3 regions of the Cupriavidus taiwanensis LMG 19424 genome follow, and region 2 is predicted to be linked to each of the others. Evidence: predicted binding sites of a transcription regulator. Region 2 holds the regulator's gene; each other region holds the start of a gene.
The links. The regulator sigma-54, encoded in region 2, starts transcription at its own class of promoters, with help from an activator protein. The targets are predictions, from matches to a motif close to TGGCANGNAANCTGCTTT.
Positions count from the first base shown of each region.

Region 1 (9,746 bases), on a different contig from region 2:
GTGTCGGCGGCGGCGAAGTTCACGCCGGACAGGCCGATGTCGGCCTCGACAAAGGCCTGGCGCAGCGCGCGGCGGCCGGTCTGGATCAGCGCGTCGACGTCTTCGGTATAGGGCGTGTCGGGGATATGCTCGGTGAACAGCTGCGCGATATCGCCCTTGGTCTTGTGGATCGCCGGCATCACGATATGCGATGGCTTCTCGCCGGCCAGCTGGACGATGTACTCGCCCATGTCCGACTCGATGCAATCGACGCCGCGTTCGGCCAGGTAATGGTTCAGCTCGACTTCCTCGCTGGCCATCGACTTGCCCTTGATCACGCGCGTGGCCTGCCTGGCGCTGGCGATGCCGTGGATGATGGCGTTGGCCTCGTCGGCGGTCTCGGCCCAGTGCACCTGCACGCCGGCGGCGGTCAGATTCTGTTCCAGCTGCACCAGCAGGTCCGGCAGGTTGGCCAGCGCGTGCTGGCGCACCGCCTCGCCCAGGTCGCGCAGGCGTTCGAGCTCGTCCGCGTCGGGGAACTGCGCCAGGCGCTTGCCTTGCAGGAAGTCCATCGCGCCGCGAAAGCTCTGGCGCAGCTTGGGATCGTCCAGTGCCGCGCGGGCGCGCGCCTTGAACGCCTGCGGCGCAACGAATTGCAGGGTCTGCTCGCTCATCGGGTGGTCTCCGCAGTATCGGTCTCGATCACCACCCACAGCCGGCGCGGACCATGCGCTCCGTAGGCCAGGGTCTGCTGGATGTCCGAGGTCTTGGACGGGCCGGACACCAGTACCAGGTTGGTCGGCATGCCGTCGGCCCAGCGCTCGACGCGCGCGGCCATATGCAGGTCGTCATGCAGGGTCGAGGCGCGCACCAGCGCGACATGCAACGGCGGCACCAGCGACACCGTGCGCGGCGAGCCCGCGTCAGGCGCCAGCACCAGCGTGCCGGTGGCGGCGATGCCGGAGCGCGCCACGGTAAAGCCGGCATCGACGGTGTCGAACAGTTCGGCTTTCCACGCCTCGATCGGGCGGTCATAGCCGATGGCATCGATACCGGCCGGCAACGCGGCTGCCAGCGCCGCGCCGGCCACGGTGGCCGGGTCGAGCAGCAGGCGCCTCACGCCCGCCCTGGCCAGTTCGGAAGCCAGCAATGCCGGCCAGGCGCTGGCGTGCGCGCACCACACTTCGGCATGCAGGCCCTGCAGCGCGGCCTGCATCGCGGCGACGCGTGCGGCCGTCGATGGCATGCCGTGGCGGCGTGCTTCGAAATGGCTGTCGATGCGGCGGTCCAGATCCGTCGTCTGCGGCGACGGCACGGGCGCGGCGGCGCGCAGCCGGCCCAGCATGCGTTCACGGGCGCCGGGCGTACTCATGCGGCACCTCCGGTACGTCGCCACAGGAAGCTGGCGAGGTGTTCGACCTGCAGCGGCGCGCGGTCGTGCGCGGCGGTATGGCCGATATTGAGCAGGCAGCCGCAGTCGGCCGAGACCAGGCGGTCGCAGCCGGTGGCGCAGGCCGCGGCCACCTTGTCGCGCACCATGGCACCGGAGATATCGGGATGCTTGAGCGAGAAGGTGCCGCCGAAACCGCAGCATTCGGACTCGCGCGCATGCTCCACGCGGGTCACCCCCGGCAAGGCGTCGACCAGGGCCACGCCGTGCTGGCGCGTACCCATTTCTCGACGGGCGCCGCATGAGGTATGCAGCACGATGCGCTCCTGCGGCTGGGCTCCCGGTGCGGCAGCGCCGAAGTCCACCTTCAGCACGTGCAGCAGGAACTCGCCCAGCTCATACACACGCCCGGCCAGTTCGCGCGCCTTCGGGCCGGCCACGGGATCGTCGGCAAAGAGCTGCGGCCAGTGGTGGCGCATCATGCCGGCGCACGAGCCGGACGGCACGATCACCGGCCACGGCTGGCCGAACAGGTCGAGCTGGGCGCGCGCCACCGCACGGGCCGCGTCGGGATTGCCGCTGCTGTAGGCGGGCTGGCCGCAGCAGCTCTGGCCGCGCGGGAAATGCACGGTCAGGCCTTCGCGCTCGAGCAGCCGCACGGCATCGAGGCCGGCCTGCGGCACGAACATGTCGACCAGGCAGGTGGCAAACAGGTAGGCCTGCGTGGGGGCAGGGCCGCTGGGGTACTGACGATCCTTCATGTCTCGCTCCACACGTGCTGGGTCGCACGTTTGGGCGCATAATTCCCGCTTCCGCGCGGCGCTTCAAATTGGTCGGACCAATTCAGAATGCGCGCCGCGCACGTTCAGGAACGAGGGATAACGGCATGACGGCAGCCAGGCACGGGCACGCCCGCGGACGCGTGGAGTCGGTGATGCGGCGCATGGAAACCGCGCTGCTCGACGGCACCTGGCCGCCCGGCACCCGTCTGCCGGCCGAGCGCACGCTGGCCGAGCAGTACGCGGTGGCCCGCAACACCGTGCGCGAGGCCATCCAGCGGCTGGCCGCGCGCGGCCTGCTGCAGAGCCGGCGCGGCGCGGGCGTCTATGCCACCGACCAGCTGCGCGCCGGCATTGCTTCGCCGTGGGGCCAGCTGGTGGCCGACCATCCCGCGCTGCGCGAAGACATCCTGGAGTTCCGCCGTGTGCTCGAGGGCGCGACTGCCTATTTCGCGGCGTTGCGCGCGGATGCCGCCGACGTGAAGCGCATCCGCGCGCTGATGGCCGAGCTGGAACGCGCGCGCACCGCCGACGACAAGCAGGCCGAGGCCGATGCCGATGCACAGCTGCATGACGCCATCGCGCAGGCCTCGCACAACACCATGTTCCTGCACCTGCATACCAGCGTGATCGGCATGCTGCGCGAGCACATCACCATCAACGGCACCGGCCTGCGCGAACAGGACGACGGCGCCTCGGACCTGCTGTTGCTGCAGCACCGCACGCTGTGCGACGCCATCTGCGCGCGCCGTCCCGAAGAGGCGCGCACGGCGATGCAGACGCATATCGACTTCGTGCGCAGCCGGGTGGAGCAGGACGGGGCCTGAATAGCGGGTAGAGGCCCAAATGCCGTTCAGTTAAGGGATCCATCACTACCGTCATTCCCGCGCAGGCGGGAATCCAGCGTCTTTCACGTCCCCTCCGTGAAGAAAGTCACTGGGTTCCCGCCTGCGCGGGAACGACGGTCGTTACCTGAACGGCATTTGGGGAGAGGCCCGCTTATTGGTCCTACCACCGGCCCGGCGTGCCGGCCACTGCCTTCAGACCAGCCCGGCGCCCGCGAGCTCGCGCTTCAGGTACGCATAGAAGATCGGCCCGGCGATCACGCCCGGGATGCCGTACAGCGTTTCCATCAGCAGCATCACCATCAGCAGTTCCCACGCCGCGGCCTGGATGCGCGCGCCGATGATGCGCGCATTCAGGAAGTACTCGAGCTTGTGGATCACCACCAGGAACACCAGCGATGCCACCGCGATCGGCAGCGACACTGACAGCGAGGCCACCACGATCGCCGTGTTCGAGATCAGGTTGCCCAGCACCGGCAGCAGCCCCGCCACGAAGGTGATCACCACCAGGGTCTTGGTCAGCGGCAGGTGCACGCCGAACAGCGGCAGCACCAGCAGCAGGTAGACCGCGGTCAGCACGGTGTTGATGGTGGAGATCTGGATCTGCGCGAAGATGAACTGCGAGAACGCCTGCTGCAGCGTGCGCGCCCGCGCCACCAGCGCGGCGGCCAGCGGGCGCCGGTTGGGGCGCGCCACCGCGCGGTACAGCGCGACCATCGCGCCGATCACCAGCCCGATCAGGATATGCACCAGCGTGCGCAGCACTTCGGCGCCCAGCTTCTGCGCCATCGCGGCGTGCTCGCGCAGCGTGTCGATCAGCGTGTTGGCCAGTTCGTCGACGCCGTTGGGCAGCGCGTCGCTGAGCCACGGCGGCAGCTGCCCGCGCGAGCGGTCGATGATGTCGGCGACGTGGTTGAGCAGGCCGTCCAGGGTATTGCCCTCGCCGCTGACAAAGCGCACCAGCAGCCAGCCCGCCAGCGTCAGCCCCAGCAGGATCAGCGCCGACAGGATCGCCACGGCGAGCGCGTCGTGGCGCTGGTGCAGCCGCTTCAGGCGCGGGGCCAGCACGTCCACCAGCGAATACAGCAGCAGCCCGGACAGCAGCGCCGCGACCAGGTTGGCATGCAGCACGGTCCAGAGCGCCAGCGCGGTCAGCAGGTAGGCGACGGTGCCGACGCTGTACCACGCGGCCGGCGGCAGGCGCGGCGTGGCGGTCGGTTCGGGGTCTTTCATCGGTGTCTCCGGCATGCAATTTGCTGAAAGGAATTCCTGGATCCTCGCCGATCCAGATGTAATGGCTGCGTCAGCCGCGGCTTGGGTCCCCCGGCCGCCGCGACCTCGCGCCACGACGTGGGGCCGATGTTGGCATATCGGCACACGCAAAGGCTGTCTATATTAGGGGGAATCGTGCGCGGCCCGTGGTTCGCCGCGTAGTCCTTGTTGTCGCCAAGCCTTGGGAACGCAACGCATGGCCTACACCCATACCATCGGCAACCACCGCCACGTCTTTGCCGACCTGCGCACGCTGCTGGCCAGGGCCAGCCCGGCGCGCTCCGGTGATGCGCTCGCGGGCCTCGCCGCGCAAAGCGAACAGGAGCGGATGGCGGCCAGGCTGGCGCTGGCCGACGTGCCTCTGACGCGCTTCCTCAACGAGGCGCTGGTGCCCTATGAAGAAGACGAGGTCACGCGCCTGATCCACGACCGCCACGACGCCGCCGCCTTTGCCGCGATCGATGCCACCACCGTGGGCGACCTGCGCAACTGGCTGCTGCGGCAGGAGACCGACAGCGCCATGCTGGCGCGTGTCGCCCCGGGCATCACGCCGGAGATGGCGGCGGCGGTCAGCAAGCTGATGCGCAACCAGGATCTGGTCGCGGTGGCGCGCAAGTGCCAGGTGGTCACGCGCTTTCGCAGCACCGTCGGGCTGCCGGGCCGGCTGGCGGTGCGGCTGCAGCCCAACCATCCGACCGACGACCCCAAGGGCATCGCCGCGTCGATCATCGACGGGCTGCTCTATGGCTGCGGCGATGCCACCATCGGCGTCAATCCGGCCTCGGACAACCTGGGCGCGATCGTCTCGCTGCTGCGCATGATCGATGAGCTGCGCAGCCGCTTCGACATCCCCACGCAGTCGTGCGTGCTGACCCATGTCACCAACACGCTGCGCGCGATCGGCCAGGGCGCGCCGGTGGACCTGGTGTTCCAGTCCGTGGCCGGCAGCGAGCGCGCCAACGCGGCCTTCGGCATCAGCCTGTCGCTGCTGGCCGAGGCGCACGACGCCGCGCAGGCGCTGGCGCGCGGCACCGTGGGCGACAACCTGATGTACTTCGAGACCGGCCAGGGCAGCGCGCTGTCGGCCGACGCGCACCACGGCGTCGACCAGCAGACCATGGAGGCGCGCGCCTATGCGGTGGCGCGCGCGTTCTCGCCGCTGCTGGTCAATACCGTGGTGGGCTTTATCGGGCCGGAGTACCTGTACGACGGCAAGCAGATTATCCGCGCCGGTCTGGAAGACCACTTCTGCGGCAAGCTGATGGGCGTGCCGATGGGCTGCGACGTCTGCTACACCAACCATGCCGAGGCCGACCAGGACGACATGGATACGCTGCTGACGCTGTTCGGCGTGGCCGGCATCAACTTCATCATGGGCGTCCCCGGCGCCGACGACATCATGCTGAACTACCAGAGCACCTCGTTCCACGATGCGCTGTACCTGCGCGAAGTGCTGGGGCTGCGTCCGGCGCCGGAGTTCGAGGCCTGGCTGCAGCGCATTGGCATTGCCGATGGCGCGGGCCGGCTGCTGGAGCCCGCGGCGCGCCAGCCGCTGCTGCAGATGGCCCACACCTTGTAAGGCGCCGAGATGACAGCCAAACGCCAGGCTCCCGTCCGTCCCGACCCCGCGGCCGAAGCCGACCCGTGGCAACGGCTGCGCCGCTTCACGCGCGCGCGCATCGCGCTGGGCCGCACCGGCCACAGCCAGCCCACCGACGCCGTGCTGGCTTTCGGCCTGGCCCATGCGCAGGCGCGCGATGCGGTGCACCTGGCGCTGGACGTGGATGCCGTCGCCACGGCGCTGGATGCGGCAGGGCTGCCGCACGTGGCCGTGCACAGCGCCGCGCCCGACCGCGAGCACTACCTGCGCCGCCCCGACCTGGGCCGTCGCCTGGACCAAGCCAGCCGCGCGCGGCTGGATGCAACACGGCCGCAGCAGGCGCCGGACGTGGTGTTCGTGATTGCCGATGGCCTGTCCGCGCTGGCCACGCAGTGCCATGCGCTGCCGCTGCTACAGGCGGCGCGCCAGCGCCTGCCGCAGGACTGGCAGCTCGGTCCCGTGGTGGTGGCCGAGCAGTCGCGCGTGGCGCTGGGCGACGAGATCGGCGAGCGCCTCGGCGCGCGCCAGGTGGTGATGCTGATCGGCGAGCGGCCCGGGCTGAGTTCGCCCGACAGCCTGGGCATCTACCTGACCCATGCGCCGCGCGTCGGCCGCACCGATGCCGAGCGCAACTGCATCTCCAACGTGCGCCCGGAAGGGCTGTCCTACGCGCAGGCCGCCGACCGGCTGGTGTTCCTGCTGCGCGGTGCCGCGGCGCTCGGGCGCTCGGGCGTGGACCTGAAGGACGACAGCGCGCCGGCATTGCCGACCGGCAGCGCCGGGCCAAGGCCAGAGCTCCGCTGAAGACCGCTCCAATCCGCTGAAAACGAAAAACGGCCACCACGCGGGCCGCGACCCGCATGGTGGCCGTTGCCGTCGCACCACCTACATCATGCGGCGCGAGAACTGCCCATGCCCCGCATCCGACATCAGCTGCTTGAACTGGTCGCCGCTCATGTGCACCAGGTCCTGGTGGTCGCCGCCCTCGAAATACACTTCGGGCTGCTGCATCAGGCTGTCGTCCACATAAGTCTGCATGCCGTATGCCATCGCCACCGGCGGAATCGCGCCGAGGTCGCAATCCTTGAATATCTCGCGGATCTCGTCCTCGTGCGCCAGCACCAGGTTGCGCCCGGTCTGTTCGCAGATGGCGGCCATCTGCAGGTGATGGCTCGAAGGGATCACAGCGGCGACGTAGCCGCGTTCATCCTCCAGCAACAGCGTCTTGGCCAGCCGGTCCCCGGGCACGTGCGCGGCCTCTGCCGTGGCCATGCTGCTCAGGGTGTAGGGGTGGCGGATGATGTCGTAGCGGGTGTTCTTGCTGCTCAGGCAGTTTGCGAGCGTGCTAGCCAGGGCCATGGTTGCTCCTTGGTTCCGTATGCGCCGACGGTTTATCCTTGTGCTCCTACTATAGTGCGCCCGCGCCAGGCTGACGGCATGCGGCTAGCGGTGCAGCCGCGGCCACACTGCCTGCAGTTCGGTCTTCAGGAAGTTGAGCAGGTAGCGCGTGGCCAGGGTCTGGTAGCGGTTGGGCAGGGTCAGCATGTAGAGCTTGCTGCCGAACACGCTGATGCGGTAGTCGGACAGCAATGGCACCAGCGCGCCGTGGTCCAGTTCCGCGCCGATCGCATAGAGCGGAAAGATGCCGACGCCCAGGCCGGCCAGCACCGCCTCTTTCAGGAAGGCAAAATTCTCCGAGCTCAGCGTGGGCTCGAGCACCACCTGTTCGCGCACGTCGTCGCTGCCCTCGCGCGAACCTGACGCCTTGAGCTTCTGCCCTACCGGTGACGCGCACACGATCGCATGCGACCGCAGTCCCGCCAGTGCATGCGGCGCCGGGTGCCCCGCTAGATACGCGGGCGAGGCGCAGACGATCCAGTCGACTACGCCGATCTCGGTGGCCACGACCGAATCCGGCGGTGTCGAGATGATGCGCAGCGCCACCTCCACGTCTTCGGACACCAGGTTGTGCACGCGGTTGTCGAACACCACGTCGAGCGTGATGTCCGGGTAGCGCTGCTTGAACCGCACCAGCAGCGGCGACAGCAGCGAATGGCCCAGCCCGGTGGGCACCGACAGCCGCACATGGCCTTGCAGGCTCTTGCCCATATTGCTGATCAGCGCATTGGCCGCCGCGACCTCGCCCAGGATATTGCGGCCGTGCTCGTACAGCCCGGCGCCCACCGGCGTCGGTTCGACATGGCGCGTGGTCCGGCGCAGCAGCTGCACGCCCAGCTCTTCCTCCAGCGCCTTGAGCCGGTAGCTGACATTGGCGCGCGTCATCTTGAGCTTGCGCGCGGCCGCGCTCAGGTTGCCGGCGTCGACGATGTCGACGAACAGGCGCAGGGCGTTCAGGTCCATGGGGTGATCGGGAAAAGACGGGGGCGGTGACAGCCCCCGTATATTGCCATGCCGGCGGCATGGCGCCGCGGGCAATGCCTCAGTGCTCGTGGTGCAGGTACCTGGCCTGGCGCGGCAGGCGCAGGCTGACGCAGAAGGCAATCGCCATCATCGCACTCACGTACCAGTAGAACGCGGTTTCGTGGCCCAGCGTCTTCATGCCGAGCGCGACATATTCGGCCGAGCCGCCGAAGATCGCGTTGGCAATGGCATAGGCCAGGCCGACCCCCAGCGCGCGCACCTCGGGCGGGAACATCTCGGCCTTCACGATGCCGCTGATCGAGGTGTAGAAGCTGACGATGGCCAGCGCCGCGGCGATCAGCACGAAGGCCAGTCCCGGGCTGGTGACCGTGCGCAGCGCGCTCAGGATCGGTACCGTGCACAGCGTGCCCAGCGCGCCGAACAGCAGCATGTTGCGGCGCCGGCCGATGCGGTCCGACAGGGCGCCGAACAGCGGCTGCATGCACATGTACAGGAACAGGCAGCCGGTCATCACGTAGCTGGCGGTCTTGATCGACATGCCGGCCGTGTTGACGAGGTACTTCTGCATGTAGGTGGTGAAGGTGTAGAAAATCAGCGAGCCGCCGGCGGTGTAGCCCAGCACGGTGAAGAACGCCGCCTTGTGGTGCCGGAACAGCCCGGCCACGCTGCCGGCTTCCTTGCTGCCGCGGCTGGCGGCGGACGAGGTCTCGTGCAGCGTGCGGCGCAGGAACAGGGCCACCACCGCGGTGACGGCGCCGACCACGAACGGAATGCGCCAGCCCCACGCCTTCAGCTGCGCCTCATCCAGCAGCTGCTGCAGGATCACCACCACCAGCACCGCCAGCAACTGGCCGCCGATCAGCGTCACGTACTGGAACGACGAGAAAAAGCCGCGCCGGCCGCGCAACGCCACCTCGCTCATATAGGTGGCGGTGGTGCCGTATTCTCCGCCGACGGACAGGCCCTGGATCAGCCGCGCCAGCAGCAACAGCGCCGGGGCCCAGTTGCCGATGCTGGCATGGGTGGGCAGGCAGGCGATCAGCAGCGAGCCGGCGCACATCATCACCACCGAGATCAGCATCGAGTTCTTGCGGCCGTGGCGGTCGGCAATGGTGCCGAACAGCCAGCCGCCGATGGGCCGCATCAGGAAGCCGGCGGCGAACACGCCGGCGGTATTGAGCAGCTGCGCGGTGGGATCGGACTTGGGGAAGAACGAGGGCGCGAAGTAGATCGCGCAGAAGGCGTACACATAGAAGTCGAACCATTCGACCAGGTTGCCCGACGAGGCGGCGACGATGGCATAGACGCGCTTGCGCACGTCTTCACGGTCGGGCGACGCCGTCTGGGCTGAGGTAGCGGTGAGATCGGTCATGTTGTGGTCTTGGCAGTCAGGGCGGTGCAAGCCGCCGCGGAGGGGTCGCGCTGCGCAGTACGGGGCGGGGGATGCCGTAACCGGGGCCGCCTGACGGGAGACGGGGAAGCGGCAAAGGGGAACACAC
Region 1 is NC_010530.1:87,538-97,283, forward strand. Features, by position in the region: gene RALTA_RS16165 (LutB/LldF family L-lactate oxidation iron-sulfur protein) at 1-653, opposite strand, end outside; gene RALTA_RS16170 (LutC/YkgG family protein) at 650-1,351, opposite strand; gene RALTA_RS16175 ((Fe-S)-binding protein) at 1,348-2,130, opposite strand; gene RALTA_RS16180 (FadR/GntR family transcriptional regulator) at 2,256-2,975, shown strand; gene RALTA_RS16185 (AI-2E family transporter) at 3,189-4,226, opposite strand; gene RALTA_RS16190 (ethanolamine ammonia-lyase subunit EutB) at 4,462-5,844, shown strand; gene eutC (ethanolamine ammonia-lyase subunit EutC) at 5,854-6,669, shown strand; gene RALTA_RS16200 (aminoacyl-tRNA deacylase) at 6,751-7,224, opposite strand; gene RALTA_RS16205 (LysR family transcriptional regulator) at 7,309-8,226, opposite strand; gene RALTA_RS16210 (MFS family transporter) at 8,306-9,619, opposite strand.
Region 1: RALTA_RS16190 (ethanolamine ammonia-lyase subunit EutB) is a predicted target of sigma-54. The motif match lies at 4,236-4,253, and genes of this name have one in related genera.

Region 2 (9,746 bases):
GCCAACGGCCTGATCTTCAACAACGTCACCCGCGAAGTACAATTGCTCGGCAATGTACGCGGCACCATCATTACCGGGCCGTCCCCCGGCCGCGCGCCGGGGTCCTGAACCCGGTCCGGCGCAGCCCGCGCACGCGGCGCCCGCCCGCGCGGCCCGCAGCGCGCGCGCCGGTGTCCGCGCCAACCGCACCATCACGCATCCCGACGCCCTCAAGCAACCCTGCCAACATGACCGCTTCCCTGACGACTTCGTCCCGTCGACGCACCGCCCCGGCCCTGCTCGCGCTGGCCATGGCCTTCGGCCTGCTGGGCCAGCCTGCCCTTGCCGAGCGGGCGGACCGCGACAAGCCGATGGTGCTCGAGGCGGACAACGCCAGCTATGACGACGTCAAGCAGATCTATACGCTGACCGGCAACGTCGTGCTGACCAAGGGCACCATGATCCTGAAGTCCGACGCCGCCGAGCTGCGCACCGACCCGGAGGGCTACCAGTTCGCCGTGGCCACCTCGAAGCCGGGCCGGCAGGCCTATATCCGCCAGAAGCGCGAAGGCGTCGACGAATATATCGACGGCTGGGGCGACCGCATCGAATACGACGGCAAGCAGGAGTTCTCCAAGCTGATCGGCAATGCCCGCATGGCGCGGCTGCAAGGCGCCAAGCTGCTCGACGAGATCCGCGGCGCGGTGCTGACCTACGACAGCCGCAAGGAACTCTACACCGCTGCCGGCGGCGGCAGCGGCGATGCCGCGGCGGCCAACCCGTCCGGCCGGGTGCGCGCGGTGCTGTCGCCGCGCCAGGACCAGAAGTCCGGCACCGCGGGCGGCTCGCCGCTGGACCTGAAGCCCGCGCCCGCGCCCGCCAACAAACCCTGACCGTACCCATGACCGATACCGCCACCATTGCCGACAAGCCTGTCGTCGAAGCCAACGCCGTCCTGCCCGGCGGCAGCACGCTGGTCGTGCGCCACCTGAAGAAGCGCTATGGCTCGCGCACGGTGGTCAAGGACGTCTCGCTCGACGTGAAGAGCGGCGAGGTGGTCGGGCTGCTCGGGCCGAACGGCGCGGGCAAGACCACGTCGTTCTACATGATCGTCGGCCTGGTGGCGCTGGACGAGGGCGACATCGTGCTCGACGGCGACCACATCAGCGGCCTGCCGATCCACGAGCGCGCGCGCATGGGGCTGTCGTACCTGCCGCAGGAAGCCTCGGTGTTCCGCAAGCTCAACGTCGAGGAAAACATCCGCGCGGTGCTGGAACTGCAGCTGGACAAGGGCAAGCCGCTGGCCAGGGCCGAGATCGAGCGCCGCCTGGACGCCCTGCTCGACGACCTGCAGATCGCGCACCTGCGCAACAACCCGGCGCTGTCGCTGTCAGGCGGCGAGCGTCGCCGCGTGGAAATCGCACGCGCGCTGGCGTCATCGCCGCGCTTTATCCTGCTGGACGAACCGTTCGCCGGCGTCGACCCCATCGCCGTGGGCGAGATCCAGCGTATCGTCAGCTTCCTCAAGGCGCGCAATATCGGCGTGCTGATCACCGACCACAACGTGCGCGAGACGCTGGGCATCTGCGACCACGCCTACATCATCAGCGAAGGCACGGTGCTGGCCGCGGGGCAGCCCGAAGACATCATTGCCAACGACGCCGTGCGGCGGGTCTATCTGGGCGAGAATTTCCGCATGTAACAAGGCGGGCGCCATGCGCGGGCGGCCCATGGCTGCATGGCGGTGAAGAGCCAGCGGCGATCAGAGCGCTTCAGCGATAGCAATTTCCGTTCCAACATCGGAAAGATGCGCATAAAATAGGTCGCATGAAACCGTCGCTACAGCTCCGCCTCTCCCAGCACCTGGCACTGACCCCCCAGCTGCAACAGTCGATCCGGCTGCTGCAGCTTTCCACGCTGGAACTGCAGCAGGAAGTCGAACAGGCGCTGACGGAAAACCCGCTGCTCGAGCGGGAAAACGACTGGATCGAAAGCCCGCTGCGGGTGGCGGCTGACGGCTCGGTCAACGTCCAGAGCGCTCCCGCGCCCGCGCCCGCCGAGCCCCAGGGCAACGGCGATGCGCACGCCGACGGCGCCGCGGAAGACAGCTACGGCGACAACAGCAGCGGCGACGACTACAGCAACGGCGATTGGAGCCTTGACGACTTTGCCCGCCGCCCGCAAGGCGACGAAGACGAAAAGACGCCGATGCAGCTGCGCGATGCCGAGCCCACGCTGCGCGAATACCTGATGGAGCAGCTCACGCCGCTGAAGATCTCGGCGCGGGACAAGGGTCTCGCCATCTTCCTGATCGAGTCCCTCGATGACGACGGCTACCTGAGCGCCTCGCTGGAAGAGATCTGCGCGGAACTGCCGGAAGAGCTCGAATTCGACCCCGACGAAGTCCACGCCATCCTGACGCTGCTGCAGAGCTTCGACCCGCCCGGCGTCGGTGCGCGCAATGCGGCCGAATGCCTGGCCCTGCAATTGCGCCGCCTGACGCACCCGCAGCGCGAGCTGGCGCTGACCATCGTCACCCATCACCTCGAACTGCTTGCGGTACGCGACTACACGCGGCTGAAAAAGGCCTTGCAGGTCGATGAGGTCGCGCTGAAGGCCGCCCATGACCTGATCCGCTCGCTGGCCCCCTACCCGGGCCACGCGTACAGCCGGCCCGAAGCCGATTTCGTCGTGCCGGACGTATTCGTGCGCAAGAGCGGCGGCGGCTGGATCGCGCAGCTCAATCCGGATGTGATGCCAAGGCTGCGCATTAACGACATGTATGCGCAGATTTTGCGCGGCGCCAAGGGCGAGACCGGCACCGCCGGGCTGCAGCAGAAGCTGCAGGAGGCGCGCTGGCTGATCAAGAACATCCAGCAAAGGTTCGACACGATCCTGCGTGTCTCGCAAGCCATTGTCGAGCGTCAAAAGAACTTTTTCACCCACGGTGAAATCGCCATGCGCCCCTTGGTTTTGCGGGAGATTGCCGATACACTGGGTTTACACGAGTCAACCATCTCCCGGGTGACGACCAATAAATACATGGCCACGCCGATGGGTACTTTCGAACTGAAGTACTTCTTCGGCAGCCACGTGTCCACCGAAACCGGTGGCGCGGCTTCATCAACGGCCATCCGCGCCTTGATCAAGCAACTGATAGGAGCCGAAGACCCGAGGAATCCCCTTTCCGACAGTCGCATCGCCGAACTGCTGGGTGAGCAAGGCTTCGTTGTCGCACGCCGCACCGTTGCCAAATATCGCGAAGCCCTGAAGATCCCCGCAGTGAATCTCCGCAAGTCTTTGTAGCCGAGCCCACCGCCTGCCTGGTGAGGCTCTTTCAGAAGGAGAAGCGCTATGAACTTCAAGATCAGTGGACACCACCTGGACATCACGCCCCCTCTGCGTGAGTACGTGGAAACGAAGCTGGAGCGAATCGTCAGGCATTTCGATCAAGTCATTGGCGTTAGCGTGCTGCTCTCTGTCGACAATCACAAGGAAAAGGACCGGCGCCAGTACGCGGAAATCAATCTACATCTCAAGGGCAAGGACATCTTTGTCGAGGCGCATCACGAAGACCTGTATGCGGCGATCGACGCACTCGTCGACAAGCTGGACCGTCAGGTGATTCGCTACAAGGATCGCGTGCAAGGCCACGACCGTGAAGCGGTCAAGTACCAGATGGCCGCAGCGCAGATGCAGCAATAAACCTATGCCCGGCGGCCTCGCAGAAGGCTGCTGAACCAGATTCCACAGGCAAGCCGCGCCGTGAAGCGCGGCTTTTTTGCGCCCTGGCGCCGGCTCGGGCTGTGGCAGCCGAGCCAACGCTGTACACGTGGGGCGGCCCGAAGTGTTCGCAAGCGCAGCGCCAAGGTGTATGCTGCGCCATACAAAGAGAGAGAAATCGTGGCCGCGCCTGCCCGCGCTGCACCGCACAAGGCTCGGGTAGCCGCTGCTCTATAATGGGCCGGGCGTCTCCCCCGCGCCCGCAGTGGTCAGGGAACCAGCCGCTGCCCGGCGGATCGATCCGCCCGCTAACTGAAATCCTGCGCATCGCCCATGAATCGTTTGGCCAAATTGCTGCCACCCGGCAACATCACCCTCGACGTCAGCGTCACCAGCAAGAAGCGTGTGTTCGAGCAGGCCGGGCTCCTCTTCGAGAACAACCATGGCGTGGCGCGCGCCATCGTGACCGACAACCTGTTCGCGCGCGAGTCGCTGGGCTCGACCGGGCTGGGTGCCGGCGTGGCGATCCCGCACGGGCGCATCAAGGGCCTCAAGCAACCCCTGGCTGCCTTCATGCGCCTGGCCGAGCCGATTCCGTTCGAATCGCCGGATGGCAAGCCGGTGTCGCTGCTGATCTTCCTGCTGGTGCCGGAACAGGCCACCCAGCAGCACCTGGAGATCCTGTCCGAGATCGCGCAACTGCTGTCGGATCGCGACATGCGCGAGGGCCTGGCGACCTTGCCCACGCCCGATGCCGTGCATCAATTGCTGATCGCATGGCATCCCTGATCCCCTGATTCCCCAGAGCGGTCCGGCACCAGACCGGGCAGGCGCCACGCGCTTGGCAAACCGCCTTACCAGTCAACCCGCATGGAACTCACCGGCGTCACCTCCCAGTCAATCTTCGACGACAACGCAGCCGACCTGAAACTCTCGTGGGTCGCCGGCCTGGAGGGCGCCGATCGCGCCTTTGACGTCGAATTCGCCCGCGAAGCGACCTCCGCCGCAGACCTGGTGGGCCACCTCAACCTGATCCACCCCAACCGGATCCAGGTACTCGGCAAGCCCGAGATCACGTACTACCAGCGCCTGGACGACGAGACCCGCAAGCGCCAGATGGGCGAGCTGATCCTGCTGGAGCCGCCGTTCCTGGTAATCGCCGACGGCATGGAGCCGCCGCCGGACCTCGAACTGCGCTGCACGCGCTCGTCGACGCCGCTGTTCACCACGCCGGTGTCGTCCGCCGCGGTGATCGACCACCTGCGCCTGTACCTGTCGCGCATCTCGGCGCCGCGCGTCACCATGCACGGCGTGTTTCTCGACATCCTGGGCATGGGCGTGCTGATCATGGGCGAATCGGGCCTGGGCAAGAGCGAACTTGGCCTGGAGCTGATCTCGCGCGGCCACGGACTGGTGGCCGACGACGCCGTCGATTTCGTCCGGCTGGGCCCGGATTTCATCGAAGGACGCTGCCCGCCGCTGCTGCAGAACCTGCTGGAAGTGCGCGGCCTGGGGCTGCTCGATATCAAGACCATCTTCGGCGAGACCGCGGTGCGGCGGAAGATGAAGATCAAGCTGGTGGTGCAGCTGGTGCGGCGCAACGACGGCGAGTTCGAGCGCCTGCCGCTGGACTCGCAGTATCTGGACGTGCTGGGGCTGCCGATCCACATGGTCAAGATCCAGGTGGCGGCCGGCCGCAACCTTGCGGTGCTGGTCGAGGCGGCCGTGCGCAACACCATCCTGCGCCTGCGCGGCATCGACACCCTGCGCGACTTCATGGACCGCCAGCGCGCCGCGATGCAGGCCGACGCCGTCTCGCGCGGTCAGGGGCGGCTGCTGTAGCCGGTCCTGCGCCGCGGCTTTCAATTGCTTACAACGGCGTAGCGAGCTCCCGTCAACGTTTCTCGGGCATGCTTCGTTTTGTGCTGTAATGGGCATCACGTCCGTTACGGCAGCCGCAACGCCGACCCAGGCGCGCGGCGACAAGGTTTTCCACCCCCGAGGAGAGCAAGCATGAAGAGCCTGATTGCAGTGTGCGCGCTGGTTACCCCGTTGTTCGCCGCCAGCGCCTTTGCGCAGACCGCCACGCCGGCCACGCCAGCCACCCCGGCCAAGCCATCGGCAGCAGCCCCGGCCACCCCGGCCGTGCCCGCCACCCCTGCTACCCCGGCCAGCCCTGACAAACCCGCTGCCAACACCCAGCAAGACAAGATGAAGGCCTGCAACGCGCAAGCCTCCGGCAAAAAGGGCGACGAACGCAAGGCGTTCATGAAGGAATGCCTGTCGAAGTCCGGCGTGTCCAAGACCCAGCAGGAAAAGATGGCGTCCTGCAGCAAGTCGGGCAAGGGCAAGAAGGGCGACGAATACAAGGCCCACATGAAGGAATGCCTGTCGAAGGCAGCCTGAGCGCCCCCTGGCACCGCAGCATGGCGAACCGCGAGGTTCGCCATTTTCATTTTGGGTGTGTCAAACAGCTGTCATGACGCAGCCGGCACCTGATGCTATGCTTCAGTTGCTATGCGCATCATCCTCATCACCGGCATATCCGGTTCCGGCAAGTCCGTCGCACTGAACGTCCTCGAAGATGCAGGCTATTACTGCGTGGACAACCTGCCGGCGCAGTTCATCCCTGAACTGACCCGCTACCTCGACGCTCAGGGCTACACGCACCTGGGCGTGGCGACCGACATCCGCAGCCGCGAGTCGCTCGACCAGCTGCCCGACACCGTGCGCGCGCTGGCCGCCGAACACCAGGTCGAGGTCATTTTCCTGACCGCCAGCACCGACGCCCTGGTGCAGCGCTATTCCGAGACGCGCCGCCGCCATCCGCTGTCGGCACGCACCGACGGCGCGGCCGGCGGCGGCGCCTTCAACGACACGGCGCTGATGGAAGCGATCGAGATGGAGCGCTCGCTGCTGAGCCCGCTTGCCGAAGCCGCGCACCGGATCGATACCAGCAATGTGCGCACCAATACGCTGCGCAGCTGGATCAAGGAGCTGATCCGCGACGACAGCCAGCGCCTGACGTTGCTGTTCGAGTCGTTCGGCTTCAAGCATGGCGTGCCCAGCGACGCCGACATGGTGTTCGACGTGCGCTCGCTGCCCAACCCGTACTATGACCTGGCGCTGCGGCCGCTGACCGGCCGCGACACGCCGGTGATCGACTTCCTGCAGGGGCAGCCGATGGTGCTGGCGATGGCCGAGGATATCCGCGCCTATGTGGAAAAGTGGCTGCCAAGCTTCATTGCCGACAACCGCAGCTACCTGACCGTGGCGATCGGCTGCACCGGCGGCCAGCATCGCTCGGTCTATATTGCCGAAAGGCTCGCCAACTATTTCCGGGCACATGGTAATGTGCTGGTCAGACACCGAGAGCTCGCACCGGCGGGCTGACGCACGCGGCATGGCCCCCGGGCTGCACAGGGCATCTGAGCGCGGCGTCGGCCTGGCGGCCCAATGCTGCGCGACCCCCAAGCCTGCACCGCATGTCCTCGACCGACCTCTACCGTCCCACCGGTTCCGCAGATCCGCCACGGACGCTCGATAACCTGCCGCTGTTCCCCCTGCACACGGTGCTGTTTCCCGGTGGACGGCTGCCGTTGCGCGTGTTCGAGGCGCGCTATGTCGACATGGTGCGCAACTGCCTGCGCGACAGCGCACCGTTCGGCGTCTGCCTGATTGCCAGTGGCGACGAGGTCGCCCGGCCCAACCAGCCTACCGTGCCGGAGCTGGTCGGCTGCCTGGCCGAGATCGTCGACTGCAACATGGAACAGCTGGGCGTGCTGCTGATCCGCGCGCGCGGCCGCGACCGCTTCCATATCCTCGGCCACGAGACCCGCGACGACGGCCTGCTGGTGGCACGGGCCGAGGTGCTTCCTCCCGACATCATCGACTGCAAGCTCGAACTGCTGGGCGAATGCCTGGACGCGCTGCGCCGCATCGTCACGCGGCTGCACGCCGAGCAGCCCGACCGCCTGCCCTTCGACGAGCCCTACCTGTGGGACGACCCGAGCTGGGTCGCCAACCGGCTATGCGAACTGCTGCCGGTGCCGCTCAAGGCCAAGCAGATGCTGATGGCCCTGCCCGACGCGGGCATGCGCATCGAGATCGTGCACCGCTACATGCGGCAGAACCACATGCTGTAGGCGCCCTGTTGTCCCGCGCTGTCGTCCTGCACGCGCTTCAGTTCAGAACAAGCCCACCCGCGCCTGGTCTTCCAGCAGCCGGCGCACCGGCGCGGGCGTACCCAGCGCGTCGAGATCGTCGAGCGACAGCCAGCGCTGCCCGGCCGGCGCCGCGCCGTCCTGCTGCAGCACGTTGGCCTGCGCCGCGAGGTCGACCCGGATCGCGCGGATCAGCAGGCGGAAATGCGTGAACACATGGGTCAGTTCGCCGGCCAGCACGGCGCGCGCGGGCGTGCCGAAAGCGCGCGCGTAGTCGAGCGCCCAGGCCTCGGCGTCTTCCGCGTCGAAGGGCACGGTCTCGACCGGCATCTCAGGCAGGCTCCACAGGCCGCCCCAGATGCCGCTGTCGGGACGCAGGCGCAGCAGTACTTCGCGCTCGCGCCGCACCAGCAGCATCACCGTGCTGCGCTCCGGGATCGCCGCACGCGGCCTGGGCGCGGGCAGCACGCCGGTCAGGCCGTCGCGGCGCGCCACGCAATCGGCGGACAGCGGGCACGCGGCGGCATCGGCCAGGCAGGCGGGCTTGCCGCGTGAGCACACCGTCGCGCCCAGGTCCATCAGCCCCTGCGTATAGGCAACCATGTCCTCGCTCTCGCGCGGGCCGGGCGCCGGCAAGGCCAGTTCCGCCAGCTGCCACATGCGCGTCTCCACCGCGCGCTCGCCGGGGTGGCCATGGATGCCGAAGCAGCGCGCGAACACGCGCTTGACGTTGCCATCCAGGATCGGCACACGCACGCCCGCGCTGAATGCGGCAATGGCCGCCGCGGTGGAGCGGCCGATGCCCGGCAACGTGACCAGCACCGCGGGATCGGTAGGGAAGCGTCCGCCATGCTCGCTGACCACTTGCATGGCGCAGCGGTGCAGGTTGCGCGCGCGCGAGTAATAGCCCAGCCCCGCCCACAGCGCCATCACCTGGTCGGCAGGCGCCGCCGCGAGGGCCTGCACCGTGGGCAGCTGCGCCACGAAGCGCTGGAAATAGTCGATCACCGCGCTGACCTGGGTCTGCTGCAGCATGATCTCGGACAGCCAGATGCGGTACGGATCGCGGGTGTTCTGCCACGGCAGGTCGTGCCGGCCGTACCGGCGCTGCCAGTCGACCACGCGCGCGCCGAAATCAGGCGGCACGCAGAGATCGTCAGGCAGGGCGGGAGCGGTACGGGGGGCTGGTTTGCGGGACATCGGTGTGGCAACGGCGTGGCGCGCGAACGGGGCATCGGCGCGCCAAAGAAAAAGGCGCCGCTAGGCGCGGCGCCACATGATATACCGGCCGGCGAGGCCGCAACGCTTGCGAAGCGGCCGGACCGCTACGCTACCGCAAGGCTGGCACTGCCGGCATCGGCCGCCGGCCGCATCAGCCGCTGGGCAAAGCCTTCGATCCGTCCGCTGCGTTCGTCCAGCCCGTTCAGGACCTCCTCCAGCTGCGCGATGCGGCTTTCCAGCGTGTCGGTGGCTTCATGGATGCGCTCGATCGAATCGACACGCCGGCGCAGCTGCTTCTGGTGTTCGCGCACCTGCGCTTCCAGCGGCGTCATCACGGACTTGAGCCAGACTTCGATATCGCGGTTCAGGCCACGGAAATTTTCCAGCACGCGACTGGCCATGGTGTTGAACGCGCTTTGCACCAGCTGCGGGCGCGAACGCGTCAGCATGCTGATCGTGCCGAAATGCGCCTGCACCAGCCGCAGCGTCTCCTGCAGCTCGGCCAGGTAGCGCTCGGCGGTGAACTGCATCGGCGCGGGCAGCGTGAAGCCGTGCTCGGCATTGAAGCGCCGGTACATGCTGTCGATCAGCTGGTGCAGCTGGCCGATCTTGTTGTCGGCATCGCTCACCAGCCCGCTCAGCTGCGCGAACAAGGCGTCC
Region 2 is NC_010528.1:324,463-334,208, reverse strand. Features, by position in the region: gene lptC (LPS export ABC transporter periplasmic protein LptC) at 1-108, shown strand, start outside; gene lptA (lipopolysaccharide transport periplasmic protein LptA) at 228-872, shown strand; gene lptB (LPS export ABC transporter ATP-binding protein) at 881-1,681, shown strand; gene RALTA_RS01615 (RNA polymerase factor sigma-54) at 1,807-3,285, shown strand; gene hpf (ribosome hibernation-promoting factor, HPF/YfiA family) at 3,334-3,684, shown strand; gene ptsN (PTS IIA-like nitrogen regulatory protein PtsN) at 4,036-4,491, shown strand; gene hprK (HPr(Ser) kinase/phosphatase) at 4,573-5,544, shown strand; gene RALTA_RS01595 (PsiF family protein) at 5,716-6,108, shown strand; gene rapZ (RNase adapter RapZ) at 6,220-7,095, shown strand; gene RALTA_RS01585 (LON peptidase substrate-binding domain-containing protein) at 7,188-7,847, shown strand; gene mutY (A/G-specific adenine glycosylase) at 7,890-9,065, opposite strand; gene RALTA_RS01575 (dynamin family protein) at 9,191-9,746, opposite strand, start outside.

Region 3 (9,746 bases), on a different contig from region 2:
ACCATCACCGCATCGACGAACGAAGACACGGCCGTGACAGAAGCCGGCGGCGTGGCGAACGCCACGACAGGCGATGCCTCGGCCAGTGGCATGCTGACTGTGGCGGATGTCGACAGCGGCGAGGCTCACTTCGCGACAGTGCCGCCGGACAGCCTGGTCGGGCAATACGGTACGTTCACGTTCAACAGCACCACCGGCGCCTGGACTTATACGCTGGACAACAGCAAGGCCGATGCGCTGACTGCCGGGCAGAAGGTCAGCGATGCGTTGACAGTGTCCTCGGCCGACCAGACCGCGAGCCAGACGATCACGGTCAATATCACTGGCACCAACGATGCGGTCGTCAACACCGTTCCGGCCGCACAGTCAGTCAACGAAGACGCGCCGCTGGTGTTCAGCACTGCCACCGGCAATGCGCTCGGCTTCTTCGATGTGGACGGCAGCAGCCACACGGTGACGCTGACGGCGAGCGGGGGCACGATTACGCTGAACGGCACGGCCGGGCTGCAGTTCCTTGCCGGCGATGGCAGCGCAGACGGCACCATGACCTTCACTGGCAGTGACGCGGCCATTCGCGCCGCGCTGGACGGCCTGCAGTTTGCCGGCGACAAGGACTATGCCGGCGCCGCGTCGCTGCAGATGCAAACCAGCGACGGGGCCACGGCCGACATCGATGCCGTGGCGATCGCCATCGAGCCGGTCAACGATGCGCCGGTGGCTGCCGCGGACGTGGTCTATGTGTCGAACAACACCGGCAGCATCCTGATACCGGTCAGTGCCCTGCTCGCCAATGACGGCGATGTCGATGGCCTGGCACTGGCGATCACCGGCCTGAGCGGCGCCACGGGCGCGGTCAGTAACCTGAAGTTCGCGCCCGGCACCAATAACAGCTACATCATGTTCGACTCCGACAACTCGACGTCGGGCAGCTTTAGCTATACCGTTTCCGATGGCGCGGGCGGCAGCAGCACGGCGACGGTGACGGTCAAGGTCTCGTCGACGAATGGCGGCGCCACGGTGACGCTGGGAAGCCAGCCCTACCAGGCTTCCTATCTCGACGGTGGCAGCAATACCGATGAGCTGAACGGAGCTGCGGCCAGCGATTTCTTCATCGGTGGCGCAGCGAGTGACACATTGCGCGGCGGCGCGGGCGATGATGTGCTGCGAGGCGGCGCCGGCGATGATACGCTCGATGGCGGCGCCGGCATCGACATGCTGGACCTGTCCGATGCCGGCAGCGGGTTGGCATTTACGCTGGCGCAGGGCAGCGGCACGCTGGTCAACCTGTCCGGCGTTGGACTTGGCAGCGATAACTACAGCAACATGGAAGGCGTGATCGGGTCGCGGTTCAACGATTCGCTGACCGGCAGCGGCGCCAATGACATCCTGCGCGGCGGCATGGGCAACGACACCCTCGATGGCGGCGCGGGCATCGACCTGCTGGATTTCTCCGATGCCACTGGGGCGATCAATTTCACGCTGGTACAGAGCGGCAGCGCGACTACCGTCAACCTGGGCAGCGTGAACCTCGGCACAGACAACTATCGTGGCATGGAGGGCGTGATCGGGTCGGCCTTCAACGATACGCTCGCCGGCTCGGCCGGCAACGATGTGCTGCGTGGCGGCGCCGGCGACGACGTCATGAGCGGCGGCGCCGGCAATGACCTGCTGGTCGGCGGCGCCGGCGCCGACACGCTCGCCGGCGGAAGCGGCAGCGACACCTTCCGCATTCTGCGCGCCGATGCCGCCTCGGTCGACACGATCACGGACTTTGATCTCGCGCCCGCCGCTGCCGGAGGCGATGTGCTGGACCTTGCCGACCTGCTCGCGGGCGTCAGCGTGACCAGCGCCAATGCGGCGCAGTTCGTGCGGCTGGCGGAAGTCGATGGCAATACCGTGGTCAGCCTGGACCGGGATGGCAGTGGCGCCGCCACCGGGTTCCAGGATGTCGCTGTGCTGCAGGGCGTGGTGGGGCTGGACCTGAATACGCTACTGAGCAACGGCAATATCCATACGGCTTGAGGCCAGCCACACGGCAGAGCAGAACGGGCAAGGCGGGAACGGGGAGGAGACCGCGACAAGCGGCGATGCAGGGCGGCAGCACCGCTGCCGGCAGTATCAAAACCATAATAAGCGGGTAGGGCACCGCGTTCGGACGCGTTCAGCGCGCGAGCGCGGTGTACCCGGCAGGGGGAAGCATGAAGACGAGATGGTGCCGGCTGGCACCCGTGCTGCCATGGATAGCGCTCGCGCTCGCGCTGCCGCGGCAGGCGGGCGGCCAGGCGCTGCCCCAGGCGGTCGACCTGGCCGTGCACAGCAATCCAGAAGTGCTGGCCGCGGGCAGCCGCCGCCTGGCTGCCGACGAGGGGCTGAAGCAGGCGCGTGCCGGCTACCTGCCGCGGATCGATATCGGCGGCGCCACCGGTCGCGTGCGGCTGGACAGCGAAAGCAGCCGCGTGGGCGGGCTGTCGGACTCGTCGTATGGCCGCCATGCCGCCGACGTCACCATCACGCAGATGCTGTTCGACGGTTTCGGCGTGAGCAGCGACGTCGAGCGCCAGGGCGCCCGGATCGAAGGCGCGGCCTACCGGGTCGGCGTCACCGCCGAGGACATCGCGCTACGCACCGTTGGCGTCTACGTCGAGGTGCTGCGCCGGCAGGAGACGGTGGCGATCGGCATCGCCAACCTCGAGGCGCACCAGCATATCCATGACCAGATCCGGCTTGGCGCCGACAACGGCGTGCTGCGCCGCGCCGACCTCTACCAGGCCGAGAGCCGGCTGGCGCTGGCCCAGGCCAGCCTGCGGGCGGAGCAGGGCGCGCTGCAGGATGCCGAGGCGGCGTTCGTGCGCGTGGTCGGCACGGCACCGCAGCGCCTGTCGCGGCCGGAATCGCTGGCCGCCGTCCTGCCCGCGACCGAGCGCGAGGCGCAGCAAGTGGCCAGTGCCAGCCACCCTGCGCTGGCCGCAGGCCAGGCCGATATCGCCGAAGCCGAGGCCGCACGCGCGCTGGCGCGCTCGGCGTTGTGGCCAAGGCTGGAACTCGAAGTGGGCGGGGCACGCGACCGCGACCGTGTGCTGGGTACCACCGACGAGCGCCGGGTGATGCTGCGCGTGCGCTATAACGTGTTCCGCGGCAATGCCGACAAGGCCCGCATCAGCGAGGCTGGGTTCCAGATCCAGGAAGCGGAGCAGAACCTGGAGCGGCTGCGGCGGCAGGTGCGGGAAAGCGTGTCGCTGGCGTATAACGCCAACCGTACCGCGCAGGACCGCCTGGCCAGCCTGCAGCAATACGTGCAGGCAAGCGATGCCACGCGGGTCAGCTACGGCAGGCAGTTCCGCATCGGGCAACGCAGCCTGCTGGACCTGCTCAATGCCGAGAACGAGTACTTCAGCGCCCGCACCGCCTATGTGACGGGCCAGTACACCGAACTTGCCAGCCAGTACCGCATCCTGGCGGGCATGGGGCTGTTGCTGGCGACACTCAACGTCGCGCCCCCCGGCGAGGCGCTGGCCCAGGGCGCGACGCGCGCGGGGCAGCGCTAGACATGCGGGCCTCGCATGCCGCTGGCGGATGGCTGGCCGACGCATTGCTCATGGCAGCGTGCGACGCCGCTTCGCACAATGAAAAGGCCCTAACCGGAGCCTTTCATGTCACGCACTTTTTCCCTGGAAGCGGAATGCCTCGGCCTGCAACTGCGCGCCGGCACGGAACTGGTCTGCCGCGGCGGCAACCTGTGGCTGACCTTCGAGGTGCCGGGACGGCCGTCGCCCGATGTGTTGCTGGCGCCGGGCGAGCGCCATCGGCTGCAAGCCGACGCCGAGGTGTTCATCGCGGCGCTGCACGGCGCGGGCCCGGCGCTGTGCGGGATCGAAACGCCACCGCGCCGCGCCCGCCAGCTGCGGTTCAGGTGGCTGCGGGGTGCACGGGCGTCTTGACCGTGCGCGCGGCTTCCTGGCAGATCCACTGCGCCACGCGCCTGACGTCGGCGCGCGGCTGCGCGGCGGCCTGGATCAGCCAGTAGGCGTTCGGGCTCGGCGGCGCTTGCCGCGCAGTGGGCACCAGCGCCAGCTGGCCGCCGTCGACCAGCGGTCGCACCAGTTCGAGCCGCCCCAGCGCGACGCCCTGGCCTGCCAGCGCCGCCTGGATGACCTGGTCATACTGGTTGAAGCGAAGCATGCCGCGCTGGCTGGCCTGGCGCAGGTCGCGCGGGGCCAGCCAGCTGCGCCATTGCAGCCACGGGCGCGGATCGTCGAATTCCAGCAGCGGCAGCTGCAGCAGCGCATCGCCGTGCGGCCCGAGCTCCGCCAGCAGCGACGGATGCGCGATCGGCCCGATGTGCTCGCCGAACAGGCGCACGGCGTCGGGTGGCGCCGCGGCATCGCGGCAATAGCGCACCGCGAGGTCGATGCCTTCTTCACGCAGGTCGCTGATACGGTTGCTGGCTGACAGGCGGACATCCAGGTGCGGGTGGGCTTTCTGCAGGCTGCCCAGCCGCGGCAGCAGCCACAGGCCGGTCACGCCGATGCTGGCGGTGACGGTGACCGGCTGCCGGCCCTCGCTGCGGCGCACCTCGGCCACCACGTCCTGCAACTGCTGCAGCGCGCTGTCGGCGCTGCGAAACAAGCGCTCGCCCTCGGCGGTGAAGGCGACGCCGCGATGCTTGCGCACGAACAGCTGCACCTTCAACTGCGCCTCCAGCGCATGGACCTGGCGGCTTACCGCCGACTGGGTCAGGCACAGGTCGTCCGCCGCCTGCGTAATGCTCATGCGCCGGCCGACGGCGACGAAGCCCTTGAGCAGGTCGAGCGAGACCAGGCGAACCAGCGGGGTGGACATGCAATGAGCTCCAGGAAGATGCGCGCACCTCATTACAGCACGAACCGCGATGTTCATGGCATGCGTGGTGTGCATGGCAGAACGACCGAAAGATCGGTTGAAGCAAGGCCTGGCGCCGCGTGCAATAGAACCATCGCGCCTGCGGGCGCCATTGTTCGACAAGAGGCCGTCATGACCATCCACCTGCAGAGTTCGTCCGCTACCGGCAACCCGGCCGGGTTGCCCACGCCCTGGTGGCGGGAACTGTGGGTGCTGGTGCTTGCCGGTGGCGTGCTGATGGGGATGGCGCTGGGTGCGCGCCATGTGCAAGGCCTGTTCATGCTGCCCATCATTGCCGAGCGCGGCTGGAACCGCGAGACCTTCGCGTTTGCCATGGCGGTGCAGAACCTGGCGTGGGGGCTGGCGCAGCCATTCACCGGCATGCTGGCCGACCGCTACGGCTCGTGGAAGGTGATGGCGGGCGGGCTGGCGCTGTATGCCGCGGGGCTTTATGGAATGACGCAGGCGCATACGTCGACGGCGCTGGTGTGGTCGGCGGGCCTGTGCATCGGCGTGGCCTTGTCCGGCACCACCTTCGGCGTGGTCTACGGCGCGCTCAGCCGGATGACCGGCGCCGCGCAGCGCAGCCGCGCGCTGGGGCTGGCAGGCGCGGTCGGCGGCATCGCCCAGTTTGCCCTGGTGCCGGGCGTCCAGGCGCTGCTTGCCGGGGCCGGGTGGGCGGGCGCACTGCTGTTGCTTGCCGTGGCGCTGGCAGTGCTGGTGCCCCTGGCCCTGCCATTCCAGGACCGCGGCGCGGCGGCAGCGCCGGGCCCCCACGCGCCGGAGGGGGACGGGGGCCAGCCGTTGCGCGCCGCCGTGCGCGAGGCCTTCGGCCATGCGGGATTCTGGCTGCTCAACCTGGGTTTTCTTGCGTGCGGCTTCCAGCTTGCCTTTATCGCCAGCCATTTGCCGGCCTACCTGCTGGACCGCGGCATGCATCCGGCCGACGGCATGGCGGCACTGGCCATCATCGCGCTGGCCAATGTGGCAGGCGTCTATGTGTGCGGGCTGCTCGGCGGGCGTCACAGCAAGAAGTACCTGCTCGCCGGCATCTACCTCGCGCGCACCGCGGCGATGGCGCTGTTCCTGCTGCTGCCCCTGAGCCCGGCGACGCTGTACGCCTTCAGTGCGGCGATGGGGTTCCTGTGGCTGGGCACGGTGCCGCTCACCAACGGCATCCTGGCCCAGGTGTTCGGCGTGCGCTATCTCGCCACGCTGTTCGGCTTCGTGTTCCTGGGCCATCAGCTTGGCGCTTTCCTGGGCGTGTGGCTGGGCGGGCTGGTGTTCGAGCTGACCCGTTCGTACGACGCGGTCTGGTACGGCGCCATGGCGCTGGGTATCGTTGCCGCGGCGCTGCATTCGCCGATCGACGATCGCCAGGTCGTCCGCGCCGGTCTGGCGCCGGCACGGCCATGAGGCGGCCTGGGGTATCCGCGCTTGCCGCCTGGCTCGCGGTACTCGGCCTCTCCGCCGTGTGCGCAGCGGCGTTGGCCGGATGGCTGGACCCGGCGCATGCCCAGGCGTGGATGGCGCTGATGGCGTTGTGCCGGTAATCAGACCAGCGCCGACCAGCGGCCGGCCGCCCCCGCGCGGCGGCTGTCGAAGTGGCAACAAGCGCGGCCAGTGTGTAACCAATCCGCATAATGTATGCGTTGCGCCACATTGAGTGCTCAAGCTGCGGGTAGAATCGCGCTCTTCCGCGCCTTTTGCATTCTCCCTATAACAATGAGCCCCCGTCCGTCGCGCCTGCCGTGCATCGACGCCCTGAAAGCCGTCAGTTCGCAGCTGATCGTCCTGCACCATCTTGCCTTCTATGGACCGATGTCCGACGCCGCGTACCAGCTGGCGCCTGGGCTGGTGGACTGGCTGTACGACTACGCCCGCATCGCGGTGCAGGTGTTCCTGGTGATCAGCGGCTTCCTGGCGGCGCGCAGCCTGGCGCCGGACGGACGGCTGGAGACCCGCCAGCACCCGCTGTCCATGCTGTGGCGCCGCTACCAGAAACTGGTGGTGCCGTTTGCCGCGGCGATCCTGCTGAGCATGGCCGGCGCCGCCGTGGCGCGGCACTGGATGACGCATGACTCGATCCCGGCATCGCCCACCCTGGGCCAGTTCCTCGCGCACCTGACGCTGCTCCATGACATCCTCGACGTCGATGCCTTGTCGGCGGGCGTCTGGTACGTGGCGATCGACCTGCAATTGTTCGCGTTGCTGCTGGGCACGCTGTGGGCCGCGCGCACCGTGTCCGGGGGCAGGGCGCCGGCCGGCGTGGCGGTCAGCGTCGGCCTGGTGGCGCTCGCCGCCGTGGCATCGCTGTTCTGGTTCAACCGCGACGCCGCATGGGATATCTGGGCGGTGTATTTCTTCGGTGCTTATGGCATGGGTACGCTGGCGTACTGGGCGTCGGCGCCTGGCCGCCCACTGCTGCCGCTGGGGCTGATCGCCGCGGTGGCGCTGGCTGCGCTGATGCTGGACTTCAGGCTGCGCATAGCGGTGGCGCTGGGCACCGCGCTGCTGCTGGCGCTGGCGCGCCGTGGCGAATGGCTCGAGCGCTGGCCGCGCGCGCGCGTCGTGGGCTATTTCGGACGGATTTCCTATTCCGTGTTCCTCGTCCATTTCCCGGTGTGCCTGATGGTCAATGCGCTGGTGTCGCATTTCGCCCCGGCGCGGCCGGTGCTGAACGCCCTTGGCATGGCGGCGGCATGGGCCCTCAGCAATGTGGCGGGAGCCCTGTTCTACCGCTTCGTGGAAAGCGCGCAGCCGCTTGCGGCACTGCGCGCGTTGCTGGCCGGGCGGCGGGACGCCGCGGGCGACTCGGGCCCGGGGTCGGCCAGCCGTCCGACCATGTAACCCTTGCAAGCATCGCCGCGCGCCAGTGCCCGGATCGTCCGCCGGGTGTCATGGCAGCGCGCAGCATCCGTGTGGTGCATGCGTGCCGCCGCCGCGGTGCCGCCCGCACGACGGGCGTGCATGGCGCTGCAGCGGGCTTGCGTTGGGCGCCACACACAGGGGCGCAACACTGGCGCAAACGGGCATTGGGCGATGGCACAAAGGTTGCCTAGTATGGAATCGTAAACCTGACCGATTGGTCAGGATTCCATCGGGAACCGAGGGTGTCATGTCCGACCATATCGTCCTGACTTCGCACGCGCGCCGCGACAAGCCGGCCGAGCCGATCCACTGGGGTGCCTCCACAGCGTCAGAGCGCGGACCGGTGATTGCCAGCCTGGGCAATCCGGCGCAGCGCAATGTGATCGGCACCCATGCCGGCGCCTACGCGATCTACCGGGCACTGGCAATTGCCTCCGGCACGCTGCAGCGCGACCACCGTCCCGACCTGACCGATACCGCCCCCGCCGAAGCCATCGGCCCGCATCCGCAATGGGCAGATCCGGAAAAGATCGTCTCGCTCGACCCGTGGGGTCACCTGGTTTCGACGGTCTTTGCCGACCGCATCGCCGCCGGCGTCGATATCCGCCCGACCATCGCGGTGACGCGCGCGCACATCAACATGCCGGAACTGGTCTCGGCCATCGCGGCGGGCCGGCTCAGGCCCGACGGCAACCTGTTGCATGCCAATGGCGACGTGCGCGTGACCAAGGCGGCGGTCGACCCCGTGTGGTACCTGCCCGGCATGGCGGCCCGGTTCGGCATCAAGGAAAGCGTGCTGCGCCGCAGCCTGTTCGAGCAGACCGGGGGCATGTTCCCGGAACTGGTGACGCGGCCGGACCTGAAAGTATTCTTGCCGCCGATCGGCGGCATGACGCTGTATTTCTTCGGCGATGTCAGCCAGCTGGGCAAGCCCGAAACCCGCGTTGCCTGCCGCGTGCACGATGAATGCAACGGATCGGACGTGTTCGGGTCAGACATCTGTACCTGCCGGCCGTATCTGGCACACGGCATCGAGGTGTGCATCGAGATGGCGCAGCAGGGCGGTGTCGGGCTGGTGGTCTACAACCGCAAGGAAGGCCGCGCGCTGGGCGAGGTGACCAAGTTCCTGGTCTACAACGCCCGCAAGCGCCAGGCTGGCGGCGACCGCGCCGAGACGTATTTTGCCCGTACCGAATGCGTGGCGGGCGTGCAGGACATGCGTTTCCAGGAGCTGATGCCGGATGTGTTCCATTGGCTGGGCATCCGCCGCATCGACCGCTGGGCGTCGATGAGCAACATGAAGCATGGCGCGCTGGTGGCGCAGGGCATCGAGGTGGTCGAGCAGGTGGCGATCCCCGAGGCGCTGATCCCCGCCGACGCCCGTGTCGAGATCGACGCCAAGGTGGCCGCCGGCTACTTTACGCACTACACGCCGCCGGATGCGAACGAACTAGCCCTGGCAAAGGGCAGGGGGTTGAACGAATGACGATGTATCCCGAGGACGGCAGTGCCGGCAACGCGCGTCAGGGCGACGGCTGGCTGAGCCCGGTGCCCGAAGGGCATCCCGCTTCGGCGCTGCTGTGCGCCGAGGCGGTGCGTACCCATTGCGCGGCGGTCACCGAACACGTGGCCAGCGGCGCCTCCGAACTCTTCACCTGGCATCCCGACCGCGTGCATGCGATCGCCGATTACGTCGCCAGCACCATCCGGCAGCGCTACCCGGACCTGCAGGTGCCTTATCACAGCCGCTGGCGCCACTTCGAGGGCGGCGGCGCCGACCAGCGCACGGACCGCTGGCAGGTGCTGTGCGAGCGCGCCGCGCTGAGCGGGCCCGAACACCGCGAGGCGCGCGCCCGCATCGGCATCGACCTGGTGATTCCCAGCGTGCTGCTGGATGCCGGCGCCGGCCCGGAGTGGCGCTACCGCGACCCGGCCAGCGACCAGGTGCTGACGCGCTCGGAAGGACTTGGCGTGGCGAGCTTCGACCTGTTCGCGCG
Region 3 is NC_010530.1:1,539,462-1,549,207, reverse strand. Features, by position in the region: gene RALTA_RS22560 (beta strand repeat-containing protein) at 1-2,022, shown strand, start outside; gene RALTA_RS22555 (TolC family outer membrane protein) at 2,199-3,545, shown strand; gene RALTA_RS22550 (DUF2917 domain-containing protein) at 3,651-3,938, shown strand; gene RALTA_RS22545 (LysR substrate-binding domain-containing protein) at 3,907-4,839, opposite strand; gene RALTA_RS22540 (MFS transporter) at 5,011-6,294, shown strand; gene RALTA_RS22535 (acyltransferase family protein) at 6,604-7,728, shown strand; gene RALTA_RS22530 (GTP cyclohydrolase II) at 7,997-9,235, shown strand; gene RALTA_RS22525 (URC4/urg3 family protein) at 9,232-9,746, shown strand, end outside.
Region 3: RALTA_RS22530 (GTP cyclohydrolase II) is a predicted target of sigma-54. The motif match lies at 7,922-7,939, and genes of this name have one in related genera.